DNA from 2 places in the Lysinibacillus sp. G4S2 genome. Region 1 is predicted to be linked to the other one. Evidence: predicted binding sites of a transcription regulator. Region 1 holds the regulator's gene; the other holds the start of a gene.
The links. Region 1 encodes Rex, which represses fermentation and respiration genes when NADH is low (regulators of the CRP and FNR family bind a similar motif). Its sites were predicted from a motif close to TTGTGAAATATTTCACAA; they were not measured.
Positions count from the first base shown of each region.

Region 2: the regulator Rex is predicted to act here: its motif matches at 12,403-12,420, upstream of QUF91_RS24645 (cytochrome ubiquinol oxidase subunit I).

Region 1 is NZ_JAUCFJ010000002.1:4,953,511-4,969,289, reverse strand. Features, by position in the region: gene QUF91_RS25295 (M24 family metallopeptidase) at 1-750, opposite strand, end outside; gene QUF91_RS25290 (peptide ABC transporter substrate-binding protein) at 888-2,570, shown strand; gene QUF91_RS25285 (DUF3899 domain-containing protein) at 2,682-3,047, opposite strand; gene QUF91_RS25280 (ABC transporter ATP-binding protein) at 3,044-5,032, opposite strand; gene opp3C (oligopeptide ABC transporter permease) at 5,046-6,080, opposite strand; gene opp3b (oligopeptide ABC transporter permease) at 6,084-7,007, opposite strand; gene QUF91_RS25265 (hypothetical protein) at 7,051-7,359, opposite strand; tRNA gene QUF91_RS25260 (tRNA-Asp) at 7,741-7,816, shown strand; gene QUF91_RS25255 (hypothetical protein) at 7,998-8,171, shown strand; gene QUF91_RS25250 (hypothetical protein) at 8,161-8,286, shown strand; gene QUF91_RS25245 (hypothetical protein) at 8,392-8,733, shown strand; gene tsaE (tRNA (adenosine(37)-N6)-threonylcarbamoyltransferase complex ATPase subunit type 1 TsaE) at 8,853-9,302, shown strand; gene tsaB (tRNA (adenosine(37)-N6)-threonylcarbamoyltransferase complex dimerization subunit type 1 TsaB) at 9,299-10,006, shown strand; gene rimI (ribosomal protein S18-alanine N-acetyltransferase) at 9,999-10,451, shown strand; gene tsaD (tRNA (adenosine(37)-N6)-threonylcarbamoyltransferase complex transferase subunit TsaD) at 10,451-11,467, shown strand; gene QUF91_RS25220 (ABC transporter ATP-binding protein) at 12,125-14,068, opposite strand; gene QUF91_RS25215 (redox-sensing transcriptional repressor Rex) at 14,316-14,951, shown strand; gene QUF91_RS25210 (twin-arginine translocase TatA/TatE family subunit) at 15,151-15,336, shown strand; gene tatC (twin-arginine translocase subunit TatC) at 15,354-15,779, shown strand, end outside.
Region 2 is NZ_JAUCFJ010000002.1:4,810,373-4,826,151, reverse strand. Features, by position in the region: gene pcrB (heptaprenylglyceryl phosphate synthase) at 1-586, shown strand, start outside; gene pcrA (DNA helicase PcrA) at 619-2,871, shown strand; gene ligA (NAD-dependent DNA ligase LigA) at 2,886-4,892, shown strand; gene QUF91_RS24685 (CamS family sex pheromone protein) at 5,053-6,186, shown strand; gene QUF91_RS24680 (hypothetical protein) at 6,209-6,655, opposite strand; gene gatC (Asp-tRNA(Asn)/Glu-tRNA(Gln) amidotransferase subunit GatC) at 6,843-7,130, shown strand; gene gatA (Asp-tRNA(Asn)/Glu-tRNA(Gln) amidotransferase subunit GatA) at 7,155-8,618, shown strand; gene gatB (Asp-tRNA(Asn)/Glu-tRNA(Gln) amidotransferase subunit GatB) at 8,620-10,047, shown strand; gene QUF91_RS24660 (thioredoxin family protein) at 10,419-10,979, shown strand; gene QUF91_RS24655 (hypothetical protein) at 11,127-11,282, shown strand; gene QUF91_RS24650 (diacylglycerol kinase) at 11,327-12,241, shown strand; gene QUF91_RS24645 (cytochrome ubiquinol oxidase subunit I) at 12,670-14,016, shown strand; gene QUF91_RS24640 (cytochrome d ubiquinol oxidase subunit II) at 14,013-15,038, shown strand; gene cydS (cytochrome bd oxidase small subunit CydS family protein) at 15,051-15,173, shown strand; gene rlmD (23S rRNA (uracil(1939)-C(5))-methyltransferase RlmD) at 15,643-15,779, shown strand, end outside.

The DNA.
Region 1 (15,779 bases):
TTGTAATGAGTCATAAACGATTTGGTATATTTCCTTTAGTTTACCAGATGGTTCTCCAACTGCAATTGTTCTCGTCATATCTGAACGATAGCCTTGATAATAGGCACCAAAATCAAGTGTCAGCATATCGCCTTCTTCAATTATTTTGTCAGATGCAACACCATGCGGAAGTGCAGAACGATGACCAGAAGCAATAATTATATCGAATGCAGCTCCAGTAGCTCCGTTTTTACGCATATGAAACTCTAACTCATTTGCGATATCAATTTCTGACACTCCTGGTTTAATAAATGTCAAAATATACTTGAATGCCTCATCTGAAATCCACGCTGCTTTCTTAATCAATTCAATTTCTTCTGGTGTTTTTATCGTGCGTAAATTTTCCACAATATTAGATAGCGGCTTTAATGTTGCTGTTAATTTACTAGACATTAATTGATATACCTCATAAGTAACATGTTGTTGCTCAAAACCAATTGTTTGGATAGATTCTGTGTCTAAAATTTCTTGGATAGTTTCATATAAACGGCTGCGATCGATTTCACGAACATCAAATTCTTTACTTTGGTTTGTAGCTTGCTGTGTATAACGGAAATCTACGAGTAAAAGTGCTTGAGTCGGTGTAATTACTACTGTACCTGCACTGCCTGTAAATCCTGTTAAATAACGACGGTTTTGATTACTCGTTATGATGAGTACATCCGATTGTTGAGCTCGTAATGCTTCACGTAATTGTTTTAGTAGTGACATGTTATAATTCCCCCTTTTTAAATATACTGCAAGATTTGTGCCAAAATTTTAGAGTAAATATGGTATCGGCATGAATATTGCATATATGTTTTGTTGCACGTGAGCTATCGTGCAATAAAATCAAAGGGGAAATGCTAATGATTAAAAAGACAAAATGGTTAGTCGTGTTATTAGGGCTAATGCTAGTTGTATTAGTTGGCTGCTACGGCAAGGAGGATAATTCTTCTAGTAGCCCAACTGGTGGCAATAGTACGGACAAAGAGACTACTACTGACGGCGACACAACGGTTGGACAGGAGCTACATTTAGTAGCGGGAGGGGATTTAGCAACAATGAGTTCATTAGGGAGTGTAGATGCACTTGCAGTTACAGCAATGAACTCTGTATTTGAGGGGTTATACCGTATCGGACCAGAGAATACACCAGTGCCAGGAATGGCAGAGTCATATGAAGCTTCAGCGGATGGTACTGTATATACATTTAAGTTACGCCAAGATGCTGTGTGGAGCAATGGTACACCTGTTACAGCACATGACTTTGAATATGCTTGGAAAAGAGCTATCAATCCTAAAACGCAAGCAATTTATTCTTATTTAATGCTAGATATAAAAAATGCAGCCAGTGTTCAAAAAGAGGGTGATCCATTATATGGTAAGGTAGATGAAATTGGCATTAAAGCGCTAAACGATTACACATTGGAAGTTCAACTAAATGCTCCAATTCCATATTTCCTAAGCTTAACAACGTATGCACCGTTCTTTCCACTAAACAAAGAATTTACGGAAGCACAAGGCGATCAATATGCGTTAGAAGCAGCAAATATGATTTATAATGGTCCATTCGTATTGGAATCATGGCAGCATGGTCAAGGCTGGACATTCGTAAAAAATGAAAATTATTGGGATAAAGACAATGTGAAGCTTACAAAAATTACACAAAAAATCGTGAAAGATACAGCAACAGCAGTCAATCTATATGAAGCGGGAGAGATTGACACTGCTGAGCTTACAAGTGAGTATGTTGCTCAATACAAAGATAGCCCAGAGTATTCAACATTCTTAAAACCAAATACGTTCTTCATTCGAATGAACCATGAAAATAAATTTTTATCGAATAAGAACATTCGGAAAGCAATCGATATGGCTTGGGATAAACAAGGCTTTGCAGATGTGATTTTACAGGATGGCTCTATTCCAGCTTATTTTTTAGTACCACTTGGATTATCAACAGATGAAAAAGGTGTTGATTTCCGTGATGGTAATGGTGATATGAATAAAACTAATGTTAAATTGGCGAAGGAAGCATGGGCTATGGGTTTAAAGGAGCTGGGGGTAGATAAAGTAAAACTAGAGTTTTTAACATATGACCGTGCAGAATCTAAAAAAGCTGCAGAATTTATTAAAAACCAATTAGAAACAAATCTTGAAGGCTTAGAGCTAACAATCAATATGCAGCCTAATAAGCAAAAGCTAGCACTAGAAGGGGCTGTTGACTATGATTTAGACTATGGTGGTTGGGGCCCTGACTATCAAGATCCTATGACTTATATTGAGTTATTTGAATCGACTGCCTACTACAATCAATCTCACTATAAAAATGAAAAGGTGGATGCATTAATTAAAAAAGCTAAAACAACTTCTGATGTTTCTGAACGTTGGATATTAATGCAACAAGCTGAAAAGATTATGATGGATGATTTTGCAATTGCGCCGACATTCCAAAGAGGTATAAGTCGTTTGACGAAGCCGTATGTAAAAAAATTATATGAACATCCATTTTCAGCGGACATTAGCTATAAATGGGTTGAGATTGTAAAGTAAAAAAGATGCTGCCTATCAATGTAGGCAGCATTTTTTTATGATAGTAAACAAAACATCTATAAGCATCAGTCGGAACGGAAACCAACCCCACGTTATTGTGAAATAAGCCATCTATAAATAGAAAACAAGAGATAAAATAGTGGTGATAATACAGCCAATCAAACCTGCAAGTAGCAGTGGATAGGTAAAGGTATAGGATGGCGCTTGTACGAATTCCAAGTCACCATCTAACTCATATGCGTAGGTACCGTTTTTAGTGACACGAGCAAAAAAGCGTTTAAAGCTATAAGCGATACCATTAAAAAGCCCACCTTGCACAACAAACAATATTGCTCCAACGATTGTAAAAGCAAGTGAAGCAAGAAAAGTATGATTAATCATAGTTAGCATTGTCATCGATTGTTTTAAGAGTAATGTATAGAGAAGGGAACATATAAAAATGCAGCCAGTAAACAATATAGTTGTTTTTAATTTCATAGCGGTATGCTCTCACTGTTTGCTTGATAGTATTGGGTAAGCTCCTCTTCTGTTAGCATGACAAAATGGCCCGGGCGTACTTCAGTAAAGCTTTCACTTTCTCTATTAGTAGCGTTATATTCAGCTTCGTTAAAAATAATACGTTGTCGTTCACGTTCTAGTTTGGGGTCAGGTAGTGGTATAGCAGATAATAATGCCTTTGTATAAGGGTGAATAGGGTGATCATAGAGTTCATGACTTTCTGCAAGTTCTACAATTTTCCCGCGATGCATGACGCCGATGCGGTTACTAATATATTTCACCATCGACAAGTCGTGTGCAATAAATAGATATGTCAGTCCACGTTCCTTTTGTAGCTTTTTCAATAAATTAACGATTTGTGCTTGGATCGAAACGTCTAATGCAGAAATCGGTTCATCAGCAATGATTAGTTCGGGCTCTACAGCAAGTGCGCGTGCAATACCGATACGCTGACGTTGCCCGCCACTAAGCTCATGAGGATAGCGATTAGCATATTCTTTCGTTAAACCTACTATATTTAATAGCTCATAAATTTTTGCCTTCCATTCGCTTTTCGGTACACCATGAATAGCAAGACCTTCTGTAATAATGTCAGCAATTTTCATACGTGGATTTAAGGAAGAATAAGGGTCTTGAAAAATCATTTGCACCTTGCGATTAAAGGCTAATTTTTCTTGCTTCGTCTTTGCTTCATTAATATTCCTACCGTCGATGTGAATATCCCCATCTGTTATTGTATTAAGTCCGATAATCGAGCGCCCTGTCGTGGACTTACCACAGCCAGATTCTCCAACTAAACCGAAGATTTCTCCTTTATAAATATCAAAAGTAATGCCATCTACAGCTTTGTTGATAGTATTTTTATCTAATTTAAAATGCTGCTTTACTCCTTTTAATGTTAAATACGGGTTGGTTGTATCAAATACAGGAGCTTTTTCACGTTCCTTGCGTTCGGCTTGGGCTAATTGATGTTGAATCGGTATCATTTTAGGCGCTTGCTCATGCAATAACCAAGTTGCAGCATAGTGTGTGTCGCTGATTTTAAACATTGGTGGCTCCTCTAAAAAATCAATTTTGAGTGCTTGGTTATTACGAGCAGCGAAGGCATCTCCAATCGGTGGTTGCAGTAAGTTTGGTGGTGTTCCTGGAATAGCGTACAGTATGTCGGTTTCAATATCTGGGTTTGGCATAGCGGCGAGTAGGCCTTGTGTATATGGATGCTGACAATGGTAAAAAATTTCATCAACTAAGCCAATTTCAATCATTTTTCCAGCATACATCACGGCAACACGATCAGCCATTTTTGCTACAACCCCCAAATCATGTGTAATAAATATAATTGAAAGATTCATCTTTTTTTGAATGTTTTTTAGCAATTCTAGAATTTGTGCTTGAATAGAAACGTCCAGAGCTGTGGTAGGTTCATCCGCAATAATAATACGAGGCTCGCAAGCAAGTGCCATCGCGATAACGATACGCTGACGCATTCCTCCAGAAAACTGATGAGGATATTGTTTATATCGTTTATCCGCTTCTTTAATGCCAACAAGCTGTAATAGTTCAATCACTCGTTCTGTAATTTGATTACCACGTAATGTTGTATGTTTTTTTATGCTCTCTGCAATTTGACTACCGATTGTCATCGTGGGGTTTAATGCAGTCATAGGATCCTGGAAAATCATTGAGATTTCAGCTCCACGAATTGCACGTATTTCCTGCTCTCTACACGTTAAAATATTTTTTCCATTATATAAAATTTGACCGTTTTTCAGCATTGTTGTTTTGGTAGGGTTTAATCGTAATAGGCTTTTAGAAGTAACTGATTTTCCAGAGCCCGACTCGCCAACGATTGCTAGTGTTTCACCTTCAAATAAGTCGAATGATACATTGCGAACTGCCTGAACCTCACCATTTTGTGTATTAAATGAAATACTTAAATTTTTAACTTCTAGTATTTTTTTCAATTCGCACCCCTCCTTATTTACGTGTTTTTGGATCGAATGCATCACGCAGTCCATCACCGAGTAAATTAAAGCTAATCATAATTAAGCTAATGATAATGGATGAAAAAATCATGCCATGTGGATAAATACGTAATAATTTATAAGAGTCATTAACAATCGTTCCTAAGGAAGCAGTTGGTGGCTGTAGTCCTAGGCCGATAAAACTTAGTAATGCTTCAGTAAAGATAGCTCCTGGAATGGTAAAAGTAGTAGCTACAATAATCGGACCTAGTGTATTAGGAATTAAATGTTTCCAAATCAAGCGTTGGTTACTAGCACCGAGCGTTCTAGAAGCAAGAACAAACTCATATGATTTTAGCTTTAGTATTTGTGCTCGTACGATACGAGCCATACTAATCCACCCGACGATAACCATCGCAATAGTAATAGAAATGATTCCTGGTTTTAAAATAAGAATGAGAAGAATATTAATAATTAGCCCAGGGATACCAACTAACACTTCAATAATACGTTGCATAATATTATCAGTGCGACCACCATAAAATGCTGAAACAGCTCCGTAAGCAACCCCTATAATTAAATCAATCGTTGCTGCTAAAAAAGCAATATAAAGAGAGATACGTGTACCTTGCCAAATACGTGTCCATAAATCCCGACCTAATTCATCTGTACCAAACCAAAAATATTCACTTATACCTTTTGCTTCGTATTGGTCAACGCCACGACTATCAACACCGTTCAAACCTAAGAATGAAATATTCTCAAGAACAGGGATTTTTGGTGGTAAATTTGTACGCGCAAGATTTTGTTCATCGTAGCCATGACTGTTCATAAATGGACCGAATATAGCTAGTAAAATAACTAGAATAATAATGCATAAGCCTACAATAGCTGCTTTATTTTTGCGTAAACCAAGCCATGCATCTTGCCAAAATGATTGTTCGGGACGATACGTGAAATCATCAACAAATTCACTTTGTGAGGCAGGCTCAAACAAATCGGGTGGATATTTTTTTACCGTCGCATTCTTAGTTACTTCTGTTGTCATAAATTACTCGCCTCCTGTGACACGAATCCGAGGGTCGATGAATCCGTATAAAATATCAATAACTAAGATAACGCTTACAAATAAAACAGCATAAAAGATTGTTGTTCCCATAATAAGCTGGTAATCATTCGTAATAATGGAGTTAACAAATTGTTCTCCTAAACCAGGGATACTAAAAATTTTTTCAATAACTAGTGAGCCAGTAATCGTATTAACAGTTAATGGTCCGATAACTGTAATGATTGGGATTAGTGCATTTCGAATACCGTGCTTTGTAATAATAACGGGATTCGATAGTCCTTTTGATCTCGCTGTTAAGATGTATTCTTGATTGAGCACTTCCAACATTTCAATCCGTGTAAAACGGGCAATTGTTGCAACAACACTGACCGCTAACGCGATTGTTGGTAATATTGAGTATTCAAAACCATTCCAAAAGGCGATTGGTAGCCAGCCTAGTTTGACACCAACCCAATATTGTAAAAAACCTGCAAATACAAAGGATGGAATGGAGATACCGAGCACAGCTAAAACAGTGGCCCCGTAATCTATAACGGTGTTATGCCTTAGCGCCGCTACGATACCTAATAGTAAGCCTATTAAAGTACCGACAGTAACGGCTTGAAATCCGAGAATGGCAGAGGGGCCGATACGCTCTTGAATAATTTTAGTAACCGGACGATTATCCAAAACAAATGAAATACCTAGATCCCCTTGTACAAGATTTGTTAAGTAAATACCGAATTGAATAGGTACCGGCTTATCTAGCCCGTATTTTTTGTAAAGTAGTTCTTTTTGTGTTTCAGGTAAGCGTTCATCGTTAAATGGAGAACCGGGCAATGCCTTCATTAGCAAAAATGAAAGCAAAATGATAATAAATAACGTAATGATCATGTAGCCGATTCGAGTAAAGATGTACCGAATCATTGAAACGACCTCCTTATGAAATAGTTTGTAGAATCTATTTAATTTATTTGCAAAAACGATGCCAAAAAAAGGGGGGGAATTGAAGAATTGGCTCTTCACCAAAACATGTGGTTGATTTCCGTTCCGACTGGGCGCTTTGTAGCTGACGCGACGCTTGCACAGAGCAAAGCTTCCTGGGGCGTCCGATGAGCCGCTTCACTCGTGTTGCTCGCTCCAGGGTCTCGGGCCGACAGATATTTTTTGTGCGAAAGCGCAGTGTAACGTAGCGGCAGCGACAGGATGTTGGTAACGAAGGCGTTATCACAGGACGTGATGCTTTTAGCCTTCGTTCCTCTATATCGCTGATCCCCAAGGAGTCGCCCAGTCTCCACTTCACTCCAATCAACCTATATGGCATACGTTTTAACAAATGTCATCCACAACTCATGGTGATGAGCAAAAGAATTTACACTAAATCTGTTTTTGATTAAAAAAATGGATTGGTATCAAAGTACTTGGAGTAGAGGGAGGCTAGTTCTCCTGTCGCGCTGCTTTCGTCACAGCGTAAGGCTCTCTGCTGAATCCCACAGGAGCAAAAGTATGAACGACGAGGAGTTTAGGTTACGCCCGATGAAAGCGTCATCCGGCAGCGGAATGTGAAATGAAGTATATATTTTGGTAAAAAACTAAAAAAATATGAAAAAAATATTGCATGTTACATTTACTTATGATATATTAATAGATGTCTTAAAGAGGTCCCGTGGTGTAGCGGTTAACATGCCTGCCTGTCACGCAGGAGATCGCCGGTTCGATCCCGGTCGGGACCGCCATTATAATCGATAATATAGTTCTTATGATGCTTTTAAAATCATAAGAACTTTTTTATTGTTAATATAAGGGAATAAGTGGATATCAATAAATAAATGGGCTCATCACCAAAAGTTGTAGATGATATTAGTTAAAACGTATGCTATGTATATAAGTTGATTGGAGTGGAGGCTAGGCGACTCCTTGGGGATCAGCGTCACAGATGAGACCCTGGAGCGAGCAACGCGAGTGAAGCGGCTCATCGGACGCCCCCAGGAAGCTCTGCTCTGCGCGAAAGCGAAGCGTCAGCGGCAAAGCGCCCAGCCGGAACGGAAATCAACCACACGTTTTGGTGATGAACCAATAAATGCCCAATAAAATTGGTTTTATAATATTTGTTGAGGTACTAAATACAATTAAAGATGGAGGGGCGATTGAGGAAGCTGCACATTGTGCGTCACCCCCAACATTTGATGTAGAGCCACCAAATTAAAAGTTTTAATGAATCTAACAAGTAGATCAACAAACATAAAAATTAGGTGACTATCTTTTTATCGATTTCTTCCACGTATAGGAAACTGTCTTTGGAGGTGTTAACATGAGAAATAATTTTTACATAAAACGTCTTAATATATGCTTGCTCATAGGCGCTTTGGTGATTCTCGCAGGTTGTGGAGATCCTATTTTAGAAATCGAGGAGTCCAATACGTATCACTGGCAAAAAAATATGAATGAAGCAGAATTTGAAAAATTAAAAAAAGGTATGTCGTATATGGAAGTAGTGGAAATTGCAGGTGGTGCAGAAGAAATGGTTAAAAAAGATCAATACCGCTGGAATGATGAAATACTTATGACACAAGCCTATATAGTAAAATTTAAAGATGATAAATTGATTGATAAAGAGGTTATTGAGTTAAAGGGGTATTCAACAACAAAGTAAGCACGTCTTCTACAAAGGGGGGGCGTGTTTTTTTTTTTTTTAAATCATTGGATGTTTTGAACATTTACGCTTGTTTCGGTAAACTAGAGGTAATGGAGCTAGGAGAGGAAAAAGAGATGATGTATGAAAAAATAATGAATTCGCTTGATGATACTGAGCATTTTGCGTTGAAGCTAGCAAACTTACTAGAAGCTCAGGATACAATCACATTAGAGGGTGATTTGGGCGCTGGTAAGACAACATTTACGAAAGCATTAGCGAAGGGGCTTGGTGTGAAGCGAACGGTCAATAGCCCAACATTTACGATTATCAAGCAATATGAGGGACGTTTACCGTTTAATCATTTAGATGTTTATCGTTTAGCGGAAAGCGATGAAGACCTTGGGTGGGATGAGCTATTTTATGGTGATGCAGTATCAGTTGTCGAGTGGGCTCATTTAATTGAACAGGATTTACCACAGGAGCGTCTTGGAATAGAAATTTACCGAATTGGAGAAAATCAACGACGATTTGTATTAACACCTCTTGGAAAGCGATATGAGGCATTATGTGAGGAGCTAATGAAATGATTTGGTTAGGGATTGAAACAGCGAACGCACCACTTTCTATTGCTGTCGTAAGGGATGGAAAAGTGATTGCTGAAATTGTACAAAATATAAAATTAACGCATTCGGCAGGTGCAATGCCAGCCATTGAAGAAGTGCTGGCAAAGGCTGGCATAAAGCCAAATGAGTTAGATGCGATTGCTGTATCAGAAGGGCCTGGTTCTTATACAGGTGTACGAATAGGTGTGACACTTGCTAAAACCTTAGCATGGACATTGAAAAAGCCTTTAGTTGGAATATCTAGCTTAAAGTCATTGGCTGCAAATGCAACATTATACGATGGGTTTATTTGTCCGATTTTTGATGCGCGAAGAGGCAATGTCTATACGGCTGTTTATAAAGGTAGTGAGCTTGAAGCGATTATAGATGACTATCACGATCATATAGATGGATTATTAGAACGTTTACAAGCTTTAGAGACACCAGTTTTATTTGTAGGGGCAGACGTAGATGTTTTTTGGCATAAAATTGTAGAGGTACTAGGTGACTTTGCTCTGCGTACACCATTTAGCAATGATCTACCACGAGCAAGTGAAACTGTTCGATTAGCGACTAAAGTGGAACTACCAAGTGTGGAAGCAGTTCATCATTTTGTCCCGCAATACAAACGTATTGCAGAGGCGGAGGCGAATTGGCTGAAGGATCAAAAGGAGAAGGCTCATGAGTAGCAATGTAACGTATCGTAAAATGGTATCGGATGATGTCCCAGCAGTATATGACATTGAGCTTACAACATTTTCTGCACCATGGACGTTAGATTCCTTTTACTATGAGGTGCATGAAAATCAGTACGCACATTATGTGCTGGCTGTGGATGCGGACGGTAGCATTATCGGCTTTTGTGGCATGTGGATGGTTATAGACGCAGCGCAAATTACGAATGTAGCCGTTATAGAGGCAGCTCGTGGCCGAGGAATTGGTGAAGGATTAATGCGAGAGGCAATACGTATTGCTGGGGAGCATGATATGGAGGTAATGAGTTTAGAAGTGCGCGTAACGAATACAGTTGCTCAAAATCTTTATCGAAAGCTTCATTTCCAAGATGGTGGCATACGTAAAGGCTATTATACAGATAACGGGGAGGATGCCCTTGTCATGTGGGTGAATTTATGATGGAAAATCGAATTATTTTAGCAATAGAATCGAGCTGTGATGAAACAGCGGCAGCGATTATTCGAAATGGTTCAGAAATCGTTTCAAATGTAGTCGCTTCTCAAATAGAAAGTCATAAACGATTTGGTGGGGTTGTACCTGAAATTGCGTCTCGCCATCATGTTGAACAAATTACAGTGGTCATAGAAGAAGCGTTAGCACAGGCAAACATAAAACCAGCTGATCTAGATGCGGTGGCAGTTACTGAGGGCCCTGGTCTTGTAGGTGCATTGTTAATTGGGATTAATGCCGCGAAGGCTTTTGCGTTTGCTAACAATTTACCAATTATCGGTGTACACCATATAGCGGGACATATATATGCTAATGCACTCGTGCAGCCAATGGAATTCCCATTATTAGCACTTGTCGTATCAGGTGGCCATACGGAACTAGTTTATATGAAGGAACACGGCTCTTTTGAAGTCATCGGAGAGACGAGAGATGATGCGGCTGGTGAGGCTTATGATAAGGTTGCTCGTGTTTTAGACTTACCGTATCCAGGTGGTCCGCGTATTGACAAGCTAGCACATGAGGGGAATGAGGCAGTAACCTTCCCAAGAGTGTGGTTAGAGGAAGATTCGTATGACTTTAGCTTTAGTGGCCTAAAATCAGCGGTTATTAATTATAAACATAATATGGATCAGCGTGGAGAAGAGATTTCTCCGACTGCCGTTGCTAAAGGATTTCAGGATAGCGTAGTTGAAGTGCTAACAGCGAAAACATTACGGGCTGCACGTGAATATAAAGTGAAACAGGTTATTGCAGCTGGAGGTGTAGCGGCAAATAAAGGCTTACGTACATCACTTGAGTCTGTATTTGCAGAGGAAGGTATCCCGTTTTATGTACCGCCATTAAAGCTGTGTACAGATAATGCCGCTATGATAGGGGCAGCAGCAACACCAATGTTTGAAGCAGGTATTCGCGGTAATTTATCAATGAATGGTCGCCCTGGAATGGAGTTAAAATCCTGGGTTTAACTTCTTTTGGAAGTTAAAGCCTCTGGCGGATGTCATGGAATCGGAAAGGAGTTCTTAGGGGATGTTAGCCTAAAATCATCGCATCCATGCGATAACGGCTAACTGACCTGCGTCGGTGCTGCTGCCGCTACGCTTTCGCGCAAAAAACATCTGCAGGCCTAAGAACAAAGCCGATTCCGGACATGCTAAAGGCATGATTGATTATAGAGGAGAGGTGTTTTAGAGTTGATTCTAAAATACCTCTTTTTGTTTTGCGAAAAAATTGTCGATAAGAACGAATATAAAGAGTTCAGTTGACAAATTTTTCAGAAAATTATCCACAGGTAAGGTGAAAAATAAAACAGCGAACATCCGTACTTATGCACAAAATGTTGATAACTTGTGCATAACTTGTGATTATTCAATATATAGTAGCTTGTTCTACACAAAAATATGTGGATAAAATAATTTTGGGTTGTGGACAATGTGGAAAAGTCTGTTGATATGTTGATATTACTAGATTTATTGTGTGTATAAAGTTGTGGGCATTTTTTGTCGAAAAATAGCACTTGACCAATATATATGAAAAAACGAGGCGAGTAAAGGAAAAAGCCATGTGACAAGTCACATGGCTTACAAGTTTTACCCCTCCAAAGCAAAGAAGTTGGATGGGGGATGTTATAAAATAATATTTTCAAGTTCCTCACTTAGCTCAAGCCATTCCATTTCGAATAACTCATGCTGTTCCTTAACAGTTGATAATTCATCTTGAAGCTGTGTAATTTTTTCGTGGTCTGTGAAAATCTCGGGATTGCAAAGAGCTTCTTCTAAACGAGCTATTTCAATAGTTACTTGCTGCATTTTCCCCTCTAGTTCTTCAAGTGTGCGTCTAATTTGGCGCTCCCGTTTTTTAGCCTCTTTATCAATTTTAGAGGTAGAGGATTTCTCAGGTACCTCAGCTTGTACTTTCGGCTGAGCCGCAGCTTTCATTTGTGCAATTTCTAAAAGCTCCTGTTTCTTCTCAAGGTAATAATCATAGTCACCCAAGTATTCAAAGGAACCATCGCCAGACAACTCAATCACTTTAGTAGTAATTCGATTGATGAAATATCGGTCATGCGACACAAATAAAAGTGTTCCAGGATAATCAATAAGCGCGTTTTCCAGTATCTCTTTACTATCTAAGTCTAGGTGGTTGGTAGGCTCATCGAGAATTAAGAAATTTGCCTTTTGCATCATCAGCTTAGCTAATGCAAGTCTTGCCTTTTCACCACCAGATAAAGATGATACGATTTTATCCACATCTTCTCCACTGAATAAGAAACGGCCTAGCACTGTGCGAATATCTTTTTCATTCATTAAAGGCCATTCGTCCCATAGCTCTTTTAGTACACTTTTGTTGCTCGATAGTTTTGCCTGCTCTTGATCATAATAACCAACTTGAACATTTGTACCATAGCGAATCTCTCCAGAGAGTGGTAGTAAATCTTTGACGATGGTTTTTAATAAAGTTGATTTACCAACACCATTTGGTCCAACTAGTGCAATGCGGTCCTCTCGGAAAGTACGTAATGTAATGCCGCTTGATATTTTCTTATCTCCATAACCTATAGCTAAGTCATCAATAGATAATACATCGTTACCACTTTGGCGTTCAATTGTAAAACCGAAGCTTGCGGACTTTTCATCGCCATCAGGTGATTCCATCCACTCTGTTCGTTCAAGCATTTTACGACGACTTTGTGCCATTTTAGTAGTAGAAGCACGAGCAATATTTTTTTGGATAAATTCCTCGAGCTTGGCTTTCTCATCTTGCTGGCGTTCAAATAACTTCAAATCACGCTCATAATTTTTCGCTTTTTCATCTAAATAGGCACTATAATTTCCTGTATATTTTGTGACGCGATGACGTGAAACTTCGTAGACAATGGAAACAACTTGGTCTAAGAAGTATCGGTCGTGGGAAACAATTAAAATAGCCCCTTCATATCCTTTTAAATATGATTCTAACCAGGAAAGGGTTTCAATATCTAAATGGTTAGTAGGCTCATCGAGTATTAATAGGTCAGGTTTACTTAAAAGAAGCTTAGCAAGTGCTAACCGAGTTCGTTGTCCACCTGATAGTGAGCTAATTGGCTTTTGGTAATCATCAGGATAAAACTGCATGCCATGAAGCACGGAGCGTGTATCAGATTCGTATTGATAGCCACCCGCATCCTTGAAATTATGCTGTAAATGATCGTATTCAGACATTATTTTTGCATATAAAGTCGGATTTTCATAAACAGTAGGGTCGGCCATTTGTTGTTCTAATGATCGGAGTGCTTGTTCTTGTGCAATAAGCGGCTCAAAAATTGTCATCATTTCATCCCAAATCGACAATGTTGAATTTAATCCAGCATGCTGTTCTAAATATCCAATTTGTACACCTTTAGGGATTATAATATCACCAGAGTCATATGACATTTGACCAGCAATTATTTTAAGTAAAGTGGACTTGCCAGCACCGTTACGTCCTACTAATGCAACGCGATCACGATGTTGAACCTCTAATTTTACGCCACTTAAAATTTCATCTACAAGGAAGGATTTATATAGTTGATTGACCTGTAAAACAATCATTCTGGACACCTCAATTCTTCCTTAGTGTAATGGATGAGAGATTCGCTTGCAATGTCGGTGCTTTACTTATTCCAAGCTGTCATGTAAGATTGAAACGATTTCCCTTTAGTTAGTGGCGTAAAAAGCGCCATTAACTAAAGGGAAATACTCTAGTGGATATTAAAAGTTTTTGTATATAGTTAATGATACATGTATTAAAATTAGTAGCTAAGTACATTCAAACTGAGACATTTGAGGAGGAGAAAGTTTGAAACAAGATTTAAAAATTCCACAAGCCACTACAAAAAGACTTCCTCTTTACTATCGATTTATCCAAAACTTTGCACAAGAAGGCATGGAACGCATTTCGTCGAAGGAACTGAGTGAAGCGATGAAAATTGATTCTGCAACTATTCGTCGTGACTTTTCTTATTTTGGAGCTCTTGGGAAAAAGGGTTATGGCTATGATGTGCAGCATCTATTAAAATTTTTTAGTCAAACGCTCGATCAGCACGAAACGACAAAAGTAGCGTTAATTGGTGTAGGGAATTTAGGTAGTGCTTTATTAAAATATAATTTCCAAAAAAATCATAATACTCATATCGTTGTGGCTTTTGATCCAAAGGCTCCAAAGGACGGGAAGATGATAAGCAATATTCCTGTTTTCCATCCTGATTTATTGGAAGAAAAGTATGCAGAATATGGAGCGGAGCTTGCGATTTTAACAGTTTCACCACGCTCTGCACAGAAAATGGCTGATAGATTAGCGGCAATGAACGCAAAAGGCATTTTAAACTTTACGCCAGAGCGGTTAACGGTTCCAGATAGAATGCAGCTCTTAACAATTGATTTATCGGTAGAATTGCAGGCGCTCATTTATTTAATTCGCAATCAGGAAGAGTGATAATTGTACATAATTTAACTTCTTTCAGCGGTAAACATCTGTTGGCCTAAAGCCTCCGGAGGATCGTATAGTTCACAATTTCTGTTAAATGTAAGTATGGAATAAAACGAGAGAGTGACTAAAAACTTTCACATATAATTAGTTAGCAAAATGACGAAATATGGGTTAAAATGATGGATATAAAGAGGAGGTGGCTGTAATGGGTAGTATTGGTCCTATGAGCCTCATTATTATCGGAATTGTCGCGTTATTAATTTTTGGTCCTAAGAAGTTACCAGAGCTGGGTAAAGCATTCGGTTCAACATTACGAGAATTTAAAAATGCTACTAAAGGTTTAGCCGACGAAGATGATGATGACAAGAAAAAGAAAGAACTAGATAAGTAAGTTAGGATGTTTGAGGAATGAATCCAAAAGATCTAACTGTCATTGAGCATATAGAAGAATTAAGAAAACGGCTTTTCATTGTTGCCGTTTTCTTTGTTCTAGCTATGGTTGGCGGCTTTTTTGTTGCAAAGCCGCTTGTTAAATACCTTCAATCTACTGGAGCTAATTATAATATAGAGCTTCATGCGTTTGATGTAGTAACACCACTTGCAATTTATTTCCAAGTTGTTTTTTTAATTGCATTTATCCTTTCATCGCCAGTGTTAATGTATCAATTGTGGGCGTTTATAAGCCCAGGACTACGGGAAGTAGAACGAAAAGCAACCTTAAGCTATATACCGTATTCATTTTTATTGTTTATCGCAGGGCTATCTTTTTCATACTATTTATTATTCCCTTATGTCATAAAGTTCATGATGAATTTATCGGTCGAGTTGGAAATT
Region 2 (15,779 bases), 140 kb from region 1:
AGTTGGCGGAACAGACGGTGTAACTTTAGATGGTGTATTAGATTTGCTTGTGCGTGTAAGACGCTTTGAAGTACCGATAGCGCTTGAAATTTCTGCGATTGATTCGGTAACACCAGGCTATGACTATTATTTCATTCCAACCGTGTTAAATAGTGATGATCCAAAGTGGATTAAAAATTTACATCATGAAGCCATTAAGGAATATGGAGATATTATGGTGTGGGATGAATTAGTTGCTGAAGGTTATTGTATTTTAAACCCGGCCTGTAAAGTAGCAGAAGTAACGAATGCGAAAACGGATTTATCAATTGATGATGTTGTTGCCTACGCACGAATGGCAGAAAATTTCTTTAGATTACCTGTATTTTATATAGAGTATAGCGGTACTTATGGTGATATGGAGGTTGTAAGTGCTGTAAAAAATGAACTGAAAAATACGCGACTGTTTTACGGTGGTGGCATTACATCTGCTAAGCAGGCAGCGGAAATGGCGAAATACGCAGATACCGTAGTGGTTGGTAATATTATTTACGAAGATTTAAAAGCTGCACTTGCGACTGTTAAGGCTGTAAAAAATAATATATAATTTAAGAACAAATGTTTGTAAGGTGGTGCGAAATGGAGCAGTTAACGAAAAATTTATTAGCAGGTATGAACCCTGAGCAGGAAAATGCGGTAAAAACAACTGAAGGACCGCTTCTCATTATGGCGGGTGCTGGATCGGGGAAAACGCGTGTATTAACACATCGTATTGCATATTTAGTAATCGAAAAAGAAGTATATCCATCAAAGATTTTAGCAATCACATTTACAAATAAAGCGGCCCGTGAAATGAGAGAGCGTATAGATGGCATTCTTGGTAACGGAACTGGTGATAGTATGTGGGTGTCAACATTCCACTCGATGTGTGTACGTATTTTACGACGTAATATTGATCAGCTTGGGATATCACGTAACTTTTCAATTTTAGATTCCACCGATCAGCTATCAGTTGTCAAAAATGTTATGAAGGATGAAAATATTGACACGAAGCGTTTTGAACCACGTGCCATTTTAAATGCGATTAGTTCAGCAAAAAACGAATGTATAGCTGCGGACGATTATGCAGGTCAAATCAATGAAAATAATCCTTACGAAAAAACGATTGCCCGTGTTTATAAAGGTTATGAAAAAAGACTACGCCGCAATCAATCCCTCGATTTCGATGATTTAATTATGATAACTATTACATTGTTCAAGCGTGTACCAGAAGTGCTTGAATATTATCAAAATAAATTCCAATACATTCATGTAGATGAGTATCAAGACACAAACAAATCCCAATATTTACTAGTTCAGATGCTTGCTAAAAAATTTAAAAATATTTGTGTTGTAGGGGATTCAGACCAATCGATCTATCGTTGGCGTGGTGCGGACATTGGTAATATTCTGTCATTCGAAAAAGATTATCCAAATGCTAAGGCCATTATGCTTGAGCAAAATTATCGTTCGACAAAACGCATCCTACAAGCGGCAAATGACGTCATTCAAAATAATACAACACGTTATCCAAAAGAACTGCGTACAGAAAATGCAGAAGGTGAAAAAATCGTATTGTACAAAGCGTATAACGAGCAAGAGGAAGCACAATTTGTTGTACAAACAATCCAACAGCATATTCAAAAAGAAAATCGTTCATTTGATGACTTTGCGATACTCTATCGTACAAATGCTCAGTCTCGTGTGATGGAGGAAGTGCTTGTTAAGTCCAATATGGCTTATCAAATAGTTGGTGGTACTAAGTTCTATGATCGTAAAGAGATTAAGGATTTACTTGCCTACTTGCGCCTAATTGCCAATAATGATGATGATTTATCGCTCGCACGTATTATTAATGAACCAAAACGTAGTATTGGTGCTACTTCCTTTGAAAAAATGGCGCGCTATGCGATTGAACAAGATCGCTCTATTTTTGATGCCATGAATGATCTTGTGTTCATGGGGCTTACAGGGAAGGCTGCTAATTCAGCTGAGCAATTTTATGCGATGATTAAAGGTTTTACAGAGATGCAAGAGTATTTATCGGTGACAGAAATTGTAGAGCAGGTTATTGACAAATCTGGTTATCGTGCAATGCTACAAAACGAAAAGACGATTGAAGCAGAAAGTCGCTTAGAAAATATTGAAGAGTTTTTATCAGTAACTAAGGCTTTTGAAGAGCGTAGTGAGGACAAGAGCTTAGTTGCCTTTTTAACAGATTTAGCGCTAATTGCAGATATTGATGCACTTGATAAAGAGGATGCATCGAAGGGCAACATTATTTTAATGACGATGCATGCCGCAAAGGGCTTAGAATTCCCAATTGTCTTTATCATCGGAATGGAGGAAAATATCTTCCCGCATTCTCGTTCACTTGATGATATGGATGAAATGGAGGAAGAACGTCGCCTTTGTTATGTGGGCATAACGCGCGCAGAGGAACGTTTATATTTAACGAGTGCACAAAGTCGTACGATTTTTGGTCGTTCAAGCTATAACAATGCATCACGCTTTTTACGTGAAATTTCGGAGGATATTACAGAATCAATATCCAAAGGCGGTGCGAAGCCTGAAGTTCCGTTTGCTACTAGTAACCGTTCGGCAGGAGGCTATCAAAAACGTACACTTGGAGCGGTTCAGAAAACACAATCTGCGACATCTCGTTTACAAACAACTGGTGGAGATCAATATGGCTGGAAGGCCGGTGATAAGGCAATCCATAAAAAATGGGGAACAGGTATGGTTGTCAGTGTAAAAGGTGAGGGTGATAGTACAGAGCTAGATATCGCCTTTCCTCAGCCTATTGGCATTAAACGATTACTGGCACAATTTGCACCTATTGAAAAAGCGTAAGCGGAGGAACTTAAATGAACGAAATAGAACAGCGTATCGTTGAGTTAAATAAATTGTTACATGAATATGGCCATGCCTATTACGTGTTAGATAAACCTGTCGTAGCCGATAGTGTTTATGACCAACTATTACACGAACTTATTGCATTAGAGGAAGCAAATCCGTCACTAATTTATCCAGACTCACCGACTCAGCGTGTTGGAGGAGCGGTGGTAGAAGGTTTTAAAAAAGTGACACATGATTATCCTATGCTAAGTCTATCAAATGCTTTTAATGAAGAAGATTTGCGTGAATTTGACCGTAAAGTGCGTCAAGCGATCGGTGATAACTTTTCCTATGTTTGCGAGCTGAAAATAGATGGTCTTGCCATTTCTTTAAAATACGAAAATGGCGTTTTTGTACAAGGGGCAACGCGAGGAGACGGAGTTGTAGGAGAAGATATTACAACAAATTTAAAAACGATTCGAGCAATACCTCTTCGATTGAAGGAGCCTATCACAATTGAAGTTCGTGGTGAGGCGTATATGCCTAAAAAATCATTTAAAAAATTAAATGCTCAACGTGTTGAAAATGGTGAAGAGTTATTTGCCAATCCGCGTAATGCGGCTGCTGGCTCTTTACGGCAGTTAGACCCTAAAATAGCAGCGAGTCGTCAGCTATCAACCTTTATTTATGCGATTGGGGGAGATGGTGAGGCTTATGGTATCGACGGTCACGCAGAGATGCTCGATTATTTAGAGGGACTAGACTTCCCTTCAAATAAAGAGCGTCAACGCTGTTCAACGATAGAGGAGGTACTAGCCTTTATCGACAAATGGACTGAAAATCGTCCGAATTTAGCCTATGAAATTGACGGTATTGTCATTAAGGTGGACCGCTATGCACAGCAGGATGAACTTGGTTATACGGCAAAGAGTCCACGTTGGGCAATTGCCTATAAATTCCCTGCTGAAGAAGTAGTCACAACATTACTTGATATTGATTTAACAGTAGGGCGTACAGGGATTGTTACACCAACTGCCATTTTAGCACCTGTTCAAGTGGCAGGTACGACTGTTCAACGTGCATCGTTACACAATGAGGATTTAATTCGAGATAAAGATATTCGACTAGGAGATACAGTCATTATCCGTAAAGCTGGAGACATAATTCCACAAGTTGTAGGTGTAATACTAGAGCAGCGCCCTGAGGACTCGGTTCCATACGTAATGCCTGAAAATTGTCCTGTTTGTGATAGCGAACTTATTCGTATTGAAGGTGAAGTGGCATTGCGTTGTGTAAATCCTGCATGTTTTGCACAAATTGCGGAGAGCATTAAATATTTTGTCTCACGTAATGCAATGAATATTGATGGTCTTGGTGATAAGGTTGTTGAGCAATTATTACGTGCAGATTTAATTCATGATGTCTCTGATTTATATCACTTAACAGAAGAACGACTTGTTGAGCTTGAGCGTATGGGAGAAAAATCTGCAACGAATTTAGTAAATGCTATTCAGGCCTCCAAGGAAAATTCGATGGAGCGTTTACTAATTGGACTAGGTATACGACATGTTGGGGAAAAAGCAGCGAAAATCGTTTCCGAGGAATTTGGAACGATGGAAGCGGTTATGGCAGCAACAGAGGAGCAACTGGTAGCAATCCATGAGATTGGTGATAAGATGGCTTCCTCGCTTGTCGAGTATTTTTTAAACGAGGATGCACGTGCAGTCATTGGTCGCCTTGCTGAAGTAGGCGTCAATATGACGTATAAAGGTAAAAAGATAGAGGTAGCTGTAGGGGATAATCCTTTTGCAGGTAAAACAATCGTATTAACTGGTAAACTTGAGCAATTGACACGTAACGAAGCAAAGGCGAAAATAGAAGAGTTAGGTGGTATTGTTACAGGCAGTGTCAGCAAAAAAACTGACCTTGTCATTGCGGGAGCAGAAGCGGGTTCTAAACTAACAAAAGCCGAGCAATTAGGTATTGAAGTTTGGAATGAAGACAGCCTGATTGAACAACTTAACCTCGTCCAATAATATTTTAAGATGAAAAAATAGACTTTAGCTGATTCCAGTGAAACAGCTAAAGTCTTGACGAATTGTCCTAGCTGTTTAGGAGGAAAACAGGAGTTTTTCAAAATTCTGTTCACAGATTCGTCAAGCAGAAAATGAAAATCAGTAAAGGAGTATTAAAATAATGAAGTCATTTCGACTCATTCCAGCAATTGTCGCTGCTGCAATGCTAGTCGGCTGTGTGCCTACTAAAGAGAAGGACACAGAGCTAACAAAGGAGACGCAACAGGAGAAAGCGGAAACAACGATTATTCCAAGCTATAAGATTGATGATTCTTACTATAGAACGCTAACTCCTTATAAAAAAAGTGCTAGCAGAGGATTAGTAGTTTCAAATATTTTTACAAAATATGATATGAAGGAAGTAGAAACAGGTTTAATGCGTCTTTCTCAAAACGAGTTTGATACAGAAGACTACTACTTCCAGGAAGGGCAATATTTAGCGGAAAGTACAGTGACCGAGTGGCTGAAGCGCAGTTCACAAGGTAAGGAGGGGTTAAATCCTCCAACGACGGACTCAATGCCTGCAGAGGAACGTGCGAAGAAAGCCCCAATCTATTTATCACATATTGTTGAGCAAAATTATTTAACAAAAACAGATGATGATAAAGTGAAATTAGGCGGTATTTCGATAGGACTTGCCTTAAATTCTATTTACTATTATCAAAAAGAAAAGTATGGGGAGTACTATGAGGAACCAATTCCAGAGGCTAAGCTTATTGAGGAAGGAAAGAAGATGGCTGCGGAAATTGTGTCCCGCTTAAGAACTCGTGATGAATTGAAAGATGTACCGATTGTAGTAGGTTTGTTTAAGCAGAAAGCTCGCAATGACATTGTTCCAGGAACGTATTTTAGCTATGGCGTAGCAAAAGCTGGAGAAAACGATATTGCTGATTGGAAAGCTATTGATGAAGAGTATGTACTGTTCCCAACGGCTGAATCAGAGGATGTATATCGAGATGTTAGCAATAACTTTAAGAATTTCAAACAAGATGTAGATAAATATTTTTCTAACTATACTAGTGTGGTAGGAACAGGTTTCTATCAAAATAAAAAAATTCAAAAGCTAACGATTGAAATCCCAATCCAATTCTTCGGTAAGGCTGAAATTACTGGCTTTACTCAATATTTAACAGGTGTTCTAATCAATCAATTTGATAATATTAACGTTGAAGTAAGTGTTACCTCGATGAACGGTCCAGAGGCACTAATCATTAAAAAAGCCAACGAAAAGGAACCACTCGTCCATATATACTAAAATATAGTCAGCCTCGTGCTGACTATATTTTTTTGGGTGCAGAAGAAATGAAAAAAGTCGAAGCGACGGATAGAACTATCAAAGCGACGGATAAAAGAGCTGAAGTGACGGATAGAATCGTCGAAGCGACGGATAAAAGAGCTGAAGTGACGGATAGAATCGTCGAAGCGACGGATAAAAGAGCTGAAGTGACGGATAGAATTATCAAAGCGATGGATAAAAGAGCTGAAGTGACGGATAGAATTATCGAAGCGACGGATAGAAGAGCTGAAGTGACGGATAGAACTATCGAAGTGACGGATAAAAGAGCTGAAGTGACGGATAGAACTATCAAAGCGACGGATAGAAGAGCTGAAGCGACGGATAGAACTATCAAAGTGACAGATAGAACGTCATATTCGTATTTCGAGATCTTCCAACTTGTCGCAGGAGCACATTGATGCGGATCTTGCATTGCCGTGGAAAGCAAGTCTTATAAAGCTGAGAACAGTCACTAGAGACAACACTTCGTCATAGTAGTGAAAGTTTCTATATTTTTGGTGAAAGTTGTGATTTTTAATATGAAAAATGTTATGATTATTTGCATGGTTAAGTTTATTCAACCCTATTGTTATCGATAAAAACAATGAATTGAATGGTATTCGGAGGTGTGAAAAATGGCAAAATTAACAAAAGAAGAAGTTAAGCACGTTGCAAATTTAGCGCGTCTTGCAATTACAGAAGAGGAAGCAGAGAAATTTGCTGAGCAGCTTGGGAAAATTACAGACTTCGCAGAGCAATTAAATGAGTTAGATACAACGAATGTTGAACCGACAACTCATGTTTTACCACTAGTAAACGTAATGCGTGAAGATGTGGCAACAAAAGGCTTAGACCGTGAAGTAATGATGTTAAACGTAAAAGAACAAGAAGATGGTCAAGTAAAAGTACCAGCTATCATGTAATACTAAAACATAGGAGGATTCCTCATGACGTTATTTGAACGTTCAGCAAAGGAGCTACAAGCTGATATTAAAGCGGGTAACCTAACAATCGCTGATTTAACAAAAGAAGCATACGAACGTGTGGCGAAGCTTGACGGAGATGTACAAGCTTTCCTTGCTTCAAACGAAGAAAAAGCAACTGCACAAGCAGCTGAAATGGACAAAGTGCCATTTGAAGAGCGTGGACCACTTTTCGGTCTACCTATCGGTGTAAAAGACAACATCGTTACAGAAGGCTTAGAAACAACTTGTGCTTCTAAAATTCTAGAAGGCTTTATGCCAATCTATGATGCAACAGTAGTTAACAAGCTACGTGAAGCAGGTATGGTTACTATCGGTAAATTAAACATGGACGAGTTTGCAATGGGTTCTTCAAACGAAAACTCATACTATAAAACAACAAAAAATCCATGGAACTTAAACCACGTACCAGGTGGATCTTCAGGTGCGTCTGCAGCAGCAGTAGCAGCAGGTGAAGTACCATTCTCACTTGGTTCTGATACAGGTGGTTCAATCCGTCAACCAGCAGCTTATTGCGGTGTTGTAGGGATGAAGCCTACATATGGTCGTGTATCGCGCTTTGGTTTAGTGGCATTTGCATCTTCTTTAGATCAAATCGGGCCTATTACACGTAATGTTGAAGACAACGCTCTATTACTTGAAGCAATTGCAGGTTTAGATGCAAACGATTCAACTTCAGCAGACGTAGAAGTACCAAACTACGTAGCAGCCCTTACAGGTGACGTAAAAGGCTTACGTATCGCCGTGCCAAAAGAATTCCTTGGTGAAGGTGTTGGCGAAGCAGCACGTCAATCAGTGCTTGAAGCATTAGAAGTATTAAAAGGCTTAGGTGCTACAGTGGAAGAAGTATCACTTCCTCACTCGAAATACGCACTTGCAGCTTACTATATCCTGTCTTCTTCTGAAGCGTCCTCTAACCTATCTCGTTTTGATGGTATCCGCTATGGTTTCCGCGCAGAAAACGTTAATAACTTAATGGACCTTTATAAAGAAACACGTGCACAAGGCTTTGGTGATGAAGTAAAACGTCGTATCATGCTTGGTACTTACTCACTAAGTGCAGGTACGTATGATGCTTACTACAAAAAAGCTCAACAAGCACGTACACTGATCAAAGCAGACTACGACAAAGTATTCGAAGACTTTGACGTAATCATTGGACCAACTTCTCCTACACCAGCATTTAAAATTGGTGAAAACGTCGATGATCCAATGACGATGTATGCGAACGATATTTTAACGATTCCAATGAACCTAGCTGGTGTACCAGCCATCTCAATCCCATGTGGTTTTGAAAATGGACTGCCACTAGGCTTACAAATTATCGGTAAATATTTCGACGAAGCAACAATTTACCGTGTAGCTCATGCTTTTGAACAAGCAACGGAGTTCCATAAACAAGTTCCTCAAATTTGGGAGGGAAAATAACATGAACTTTGAAACAGTCATTGGTTTAGAAGTACACGTTGAGTTAAAAACGAACTCAAAAATCTTCTCACCAGCACCAGCCCACTTCGGTGCTGAACCAAATACAAATACTACAGTTATCGACCTAGGCTATCCTGGTGTCCTTCCTGTACTTAATAAAAATGTTGTTGATTTCGCAATGCGTGCATCACTTGCACTTAACATGGAAATCGAACAAGAAACAAAATTTGACCGTAAAAACTACTTCTATCCAGATAATCCGAAAGCTTATCAAATTTCTCAATTCGACAAGCCAATCGGTAAAAACGGCTGGGTTGATATCGAAGTAGATGGTTACACAAAACGTATTGGTATTACTCGTCTTCATATGGAAGAAGATGCTGGTAAACTGTCTCACAGTGGCGACCACTCTTTAGTTGACTTTAACCGTCAAGGTACACCACTTGTAGAAATCGTTTCTGAGCCAGATATTCGCACGCCGAACGAAGCGTATGCGTATCTTGAAAAAATAAAATCAATCATCCAATATTCAGATGTTTCAGACTGTAAAATGGAAGAAGGATCTTTACGTTGTGATGCCAACATCTCAATCCGCCCATATGGTCAAGAAGAATTCGGTACGAAAACAGAGCTTAAAAACTTGAACTCATTCAACTATGTTCGTCGTGGTTTAGAGCACGAGGAATTACGCCAAGCGGATGTACTTCTTTCAGGTGGAGTAATTGAGCAAGAAACTCGTCGTTTTGATGAAAAAACAGGTAAAACAATCCTTATGCGTGTGAAAGAAGGAACAGACGATTATCGTTACTTCCCAGAGCCAGACTTAGTACGTCTATCGATCTCTGATGAATGGTTAGAGCGAGTAAAATCAGAAATTCCAGAGCTTCCAGACGCTCGTAAAAAACGCTATGTTGAAGAATTAGGCTTAACTCCATATGATGCAGGAGTTCTTGTTATTTCAAAAGAAATCTCAGACTTCTTCGAGGCTATGGTAGCTAAAGATGCGGATGCTAAGCTTTCTGCAAACTGGCTTATGGGTGATGTTTCTGCATACTTAAATGCAGAACAAAAAGACCTTAAAGATACTGCATTAACACCAGAAAACCTTGCGGAAATGGTGAAATTAATCACTGACGGTACAATTTCTTCTAAAATCGGTAAAAAAGTATTTGCTGAATTAGTAGAAAACGGCGGCTCTGCAGGAGAAATCGTTAAAGCAAAAGGTTTAGTTCAAATTTCTGATGAAGGTGCATTACTTGCGATCGTTACAGAAGTTCTAGACAACAATGCCCAATCAATCGAAGACTTCAAAAACGGTAAGGATCGTGCTATTGGCTTCTTAGTTGGTCAAATTATGAAAGCAACTAAAGGTCAAGCGAACCCACCAATGGTTAATAAATTATTACAACAAGAAATTGCAAAACGTTAATTTCAATTACAACAGAAAGCCAAGAGAGCAAATTCGCTTTCTTGGCTTTTTATTTTTAAAAAATAATACATACTAAACATTCTTTGAGGTATCATTCAAAGTGTTCGACAAGCATTCAGTCAGCGGGGCAGTCGCTGGTATGCTTAGGTAAGTTACACATCGTGTCTTCCCTCAATTTTAATGTGGAATTATAATAAAAAATGGCTCATCCCCAAAAGTTGTCGATGAAATTTGTTAAGTGGAACGGAAATCAACCACACGTTTTGGTGATAAGACTAAAAAATACCAACTTAACACTTTATGGTTGTCTAAAAAGAGTATTCATAGCAAAATATAGAATAGAACATGATATAACATTAGGAGGTCAATCGATGAAAACAGAACAACAATATTTCAATGATGCGATTTCGATGCAACAATATATGGATAATATGACTACGTTAAAAGAGGAAAGCTTCCGTATTTATGATAGCTTTGAGGTGCCAACAAATGATGGCTTTATCGAGCTACTGAAGGACAAGCAACCAAAAATTTTAACAATTACTGAGGATTGGTGCGGGGACGCGATGTTAAACAATCCAATTATTCGTCGAGTTGCAGAGGCAGCAGGAGTAGAAATGCGTGCAGTACTACGTGATGCTGATACAGATTTAATTGATCGCTATTTAACAAACGGTGGCCGTGCAATTCCGATTTATATTTTATTAGATGACGCAGGTCAGGTTGTTGGAAAATGGGGACCACGTGCACCAGAATTACAGGAACTAGTAGTGAGTAAACGAGCTAGCTTACCTGATAAAGAAGATCCTACATTTGAAGATGCACAAAAGGCGTTATATGCAGCAATTCGTGAAGAGAATATTACTGATAAATCATATTGGACATTTGTTTATGAGGATTTTAAAAAGCAAGTAACAGCTGCGTTGAAATAATGGTAGATCACACGGCAGCACATCAGAGAATAGGATATGTTTGCCTTTATTGACTATTAAAAGGCTCATCACCAAAAGTTGTGGATAACATTAGTTAAAACGTATGCTATGTATATAAGTTGATTGGAGTGGAGGCTGGGCGACTCCTTGGGGATTAGCGTCACAAATGAGACCCTGGAGCGAGCATCGCGAGTGAAGCGGCTCATCGGACGCCCCCAGGAAAGCGCCCAGCTGGAACGGAAATCAACCACACGTTTTGGTGATGAACCTATTAAAAGTTCAATGCAACAATTAAACGTATAATACGTTGAAAGAAATAGAATCTTATGAAGCGAAGAAGGTATGTTATGAAACGAGCAAGAATCATTTATAATCCTACATCTGGACGTGAAGTGTTTAAAAAGCATCTACCAGAAGTATTGGAAAAACTAGAGGTAGCAGGCTATGAGACATCTTGTCACGCAACAACTTGCGAAGGCGATGCAACCGTTGCGGCAAAAGATGCAGTAGAACGTGGCTTTGATATAATCATTGCAGTTGGTGGAGATGGCACTTTAAATGAAGTTGTTTCAGGTGTGAGTCCATTTGAAAATCGTCCGAAAGTTGGTCTAATTCCGATGGGCACAACGAATGATTTCGCCCGTGCAGTGCAAATCCCTCGTAATATTGCAGATGCCGTTGAGATTATAATAAAAGGTGAGACGTTGCCAGTGGATGTGGGTTTATTAAATGGAGAACGCTATTTCATCAATATTGCAGCCGGTGGACGCATTACAGAGTTAACTTATGAAGTACCAAGTAAAATGAAAACAATGCTAGGACAGTTAGCTTATTACTTAAAAGCAGTAGAAATGATTCCATCGATCAAAGCTTCCCACATGCGTATCGAATATGATGGTGAAGTGTTTGATGGGGATGCCATGATGTTTTTATGTGGCTTAACAAATTCTGTGGGTGGCTTTGAAAAGCTTGCACCAGACGCAAGTATTAATGATGGCTACTTTACTTTAATCGTATTGAAAAAAGTAAGCTTGCCTGAATTTATTCAGCTTGCTGCAATGGCATTAAGAGGCGAGCATTTGAATGATGATCGTGTTATTTATAAAAAGGCAAGTGTTGTAAAAGTATCTACTGAAGACGAAATACATTTAAACTTAGATGGTGAATATGGTGGAGACGCACCTGCAACATTTGAAAACCTAAAGCGCCATATTGAAATCTTTGTTCCACTAGAAGATATTCGGGAGAGTGACCGTATATAACGGACATTAAAAGCGGAGCTCTGTTTCATTCAGTTGAGAGGACTAGCTCAATTAAATTCAGGTAACTAATGCCTGATTCGCTTAATACACGTGAAGCACTAATTAGATATCTGAACGTTCGAATAGTTCAGAAAACTAAAAATCATCCCTAATAATTGGGATTGTGAATGAATTAAGAAAAATGTTTGGCAAAAGTGCGTATATTACTTGAACAAAATTTGAAACCTTTATAATAGGCCGGAATTTCGGTCCATTATAAAGGTTTTTTTCGTTGCAATAGTGGAAAATAAGAATAAGGGAAAGGAAAGGAAGTGTTGGCTTTGTATAAGTCGCAGGAAAGAAAGCTCATATGGCTAAGCTTTGGCGTTGGAATTATTATGCTACTTTCCATGCTTGGAAAAATATTTGGAAGTTAGGGGGGCAATGAAATGGTGAATGAATCAGCAGTCTTTTGGAGTAGAGCATTAACGGAGCTGACTTTATCGTTCCATATTATTTATGCGACGATCGGTGTTGGTGTCCCATTAATGATTATGATTGCTCAGTGGACTGGGTATAAAAAGAATGATGAGCACTATATTTTAATGGCAAGACGTTGGGCACGAGGTTTTGTTATTACAGTTGCAGTCGGAGTTGTAACCGGGACGGCAATTGGCTTACAGTTGTCTTTACTATGGCCGAATTTTATGCAGCTCGCCGGGCAAACAATTGCATTACCGCTCTTTATGGAAACGTTTGCATTTTTCTTTGAAGCCATCTTCTTAGGGATCTACTTATACACTTGGGATCGCTTCGATAGTCAGAAAAAGCATATGCTGCTATTAATTCCTGTTGCTGTCGGTGCTTCAATGTCAGCCGTATTTATAACAATTGTTAATGCGTTTATGAATGCACCTCAAGGGTTTGACATTGTGGACGGACAGCTTGTAAATATTCAACCTTTCTTAGCAATGTTTAATCCAGCAATGCCGACAAAGGTAGCGCATGTTCTCGTTACAGCTTATATGACAGCGGCATTTGTGTTAGCGGCAATTGCAGGATACCGTATGCTTAGAGGCTCTAAGCATGTGTACCATAAAAAATCATTATATTTACTTATGAAGATTGGCCTGATTTTCTCCATTGCAGCAGCGATTATTGGAGATTTTTCAGGAAAATACTTAGCAGAATATCAGCCAGAAAAACTAGCTGCAGCTGAGTGGCATTTTGAAACAGACGATAAAGCTTCGCTTATACTATTTGGTGTATTAGATGGTGAGGAAGTAAAATATGCCATTAAAATACCTTATGCTCTAAGTATTTTAGCGCATAATAATCCAAACGCAGAGGTAATTGGCTTAGATCAATATCCTGAAGAAGATCGACCACCACTTTATATTCATTACCTCTTTGATCTCATGGTGTTTATTGGCATGTTTATGGTATTAGTTTCACTGCTTTACGTAGTCGGAAAAGCACGTGGTTGGCTATTTATCCATTCACGTTGGTTTAGATGGATTGTTGTTGCAGGTGGACCACTTTCAATTATTGCGATTGAAGCAGGTTGGTGGCTTGCTGAGGTTGGAAGACAGCCTTGGATCTTATATGGTTTAATGCGAACACCAGAAGGGGCCACAACGAGTGACCATGTGGATTTAATGCTGCTGTTATTTGCTGGTGTGTATGCTGTATTGGCAATAGGAAGTATTGTCGTTTTAGTTCGTATGTTCAAAAAGAATCCAATTGAGCGAGAAATAGAAGATCGTCATTCTGAAAAAGGCGGTGACATCTTATGACACTAGAGATTCTAGGTATTTCAGTATTGTGGATTTTCCTATTTGGCTATGTCATTGTAGCTTCGATTGACTTTGGTGCAGGCTTCTTCAATGCCTACAGTCTACTCGTTGGGAAAAATCATATTTTAACAAATATTATTAAGCGTTATTTATCACCTGTTTGGGAAGTAACCAATGTCTTTTTAGTATTCTTCTTTGTTGGGATTGTTGGATTTTTCCCGCAAACAGCTTTTTATTACGGAACAATTTTACTTGTTCCAGTGAGTATTTCACTTGTACTGCTTGCCATACGAGGCTCCTACTATGCGTTTGAATCATATGGTACACGTGGCCATATCGGGTACACGTTAACGTATGGTATAGCAGGATTACTCATTCCAGCCTCACTTTCTGTTGTCTTTGCGATTGCTGCTGGCGGCTATGTTGATATGGTTGACGGGCAACCTGTCCTAAATTACTGGACATTGTATACGAGCCCATTTGCTTGGAGTATTGTCGTACTGAGCATTGCAGCGGTACTCTATATTTCAGCCGTGTTTTTAACATGGTATGCTCATAAAGCAAAGGATGTAGAAGCAACAAAACTAATGCGAAAATACGCACTTGTTTGGGCGGTACCTTTAATGGTGAGCGCGCTTGGTATTATGTATGAAATGAAATCGATCAACACTGAAATTTACAATAATATGGTTAATTTATGGTGGATGTTTGCCATTTCAGCCGTACTATTTATCATTACTGTCGTGCTAGTTTGGATGCGAAAAAATTACGGCCTGGCAGTGGGACTATTGATTGCACAATTTGCCGTGGCATTCTTCGCTTATGGTATCGCTCAATATCCATATTTACTGTATCCGTATTTAACGATTTACGATAGCTTTACAAGTACACAAATGGCGATTGCACTCGTCATTGCATTTATCTTAGGACTATGTCTGCTTATTCCATCACTGTTCTTATTGTTGAAATTATTCCTATTCAACAAAAATTACGTAACAGGAAAAGAAGACAATCACGCATAGGAGGTTAGAGTGATGGAGAAATTTCTCATGTTTTATGCGCCATTTCTAGTAGTCATCATCGGTATTGCTTTTGCTTTCTGGTGGGCACCAAAAGATCACCATGTAACAAAAGAGGAAGGAAAGAGTCGCGAATAGCGGCTCTTTTTTCTACTTGTGTAAAGGGAGGGTAATATGTATCGGCTCGGGTGCTCAGATAGGGGAGCTGGTTATTTTTTTGCTTGCCTGAGCAGTTTGAGGGGAGAGAGTAGATCAGGCTAATCTGAGCAGTTTGGGATGATACCTGATCACTTCTCTGCTGTACCCGAGCGGTTTGAGGCGATACCTGATCACATTCTTGGTTTACCCGAGCGGTTCTGGGTGATACCTGATCACATTCTTGGTCTACCCGAGCGGTTTGAGGCGATACCTGATCACATTCTCGGCTTACCCGATCACTTCTCTGGCACACCTAAGCAGTTTGAGGGAAGAACTGTTCGGGTCGAGGCTGTAGTCGCTCAATCAGAGTCATGTCACTCAGTAAATTGACCTTACAAGATCAAGCCTTGTTCTTTTTTCATCCGCCACAACATGCTACAATAAGGAGATTGAAATGGAGGATGTACGAATGTCAGCACCCGTGAAAAAGAATGAACGATTAACAGTTTATATAGAAGATTTAACACATGATGGCAATGGCGTTGCAAAGGTCGATGGCTACCCATTATTTATCCAAGGTGCACTTCCTAATGAAACGGCGGAAGT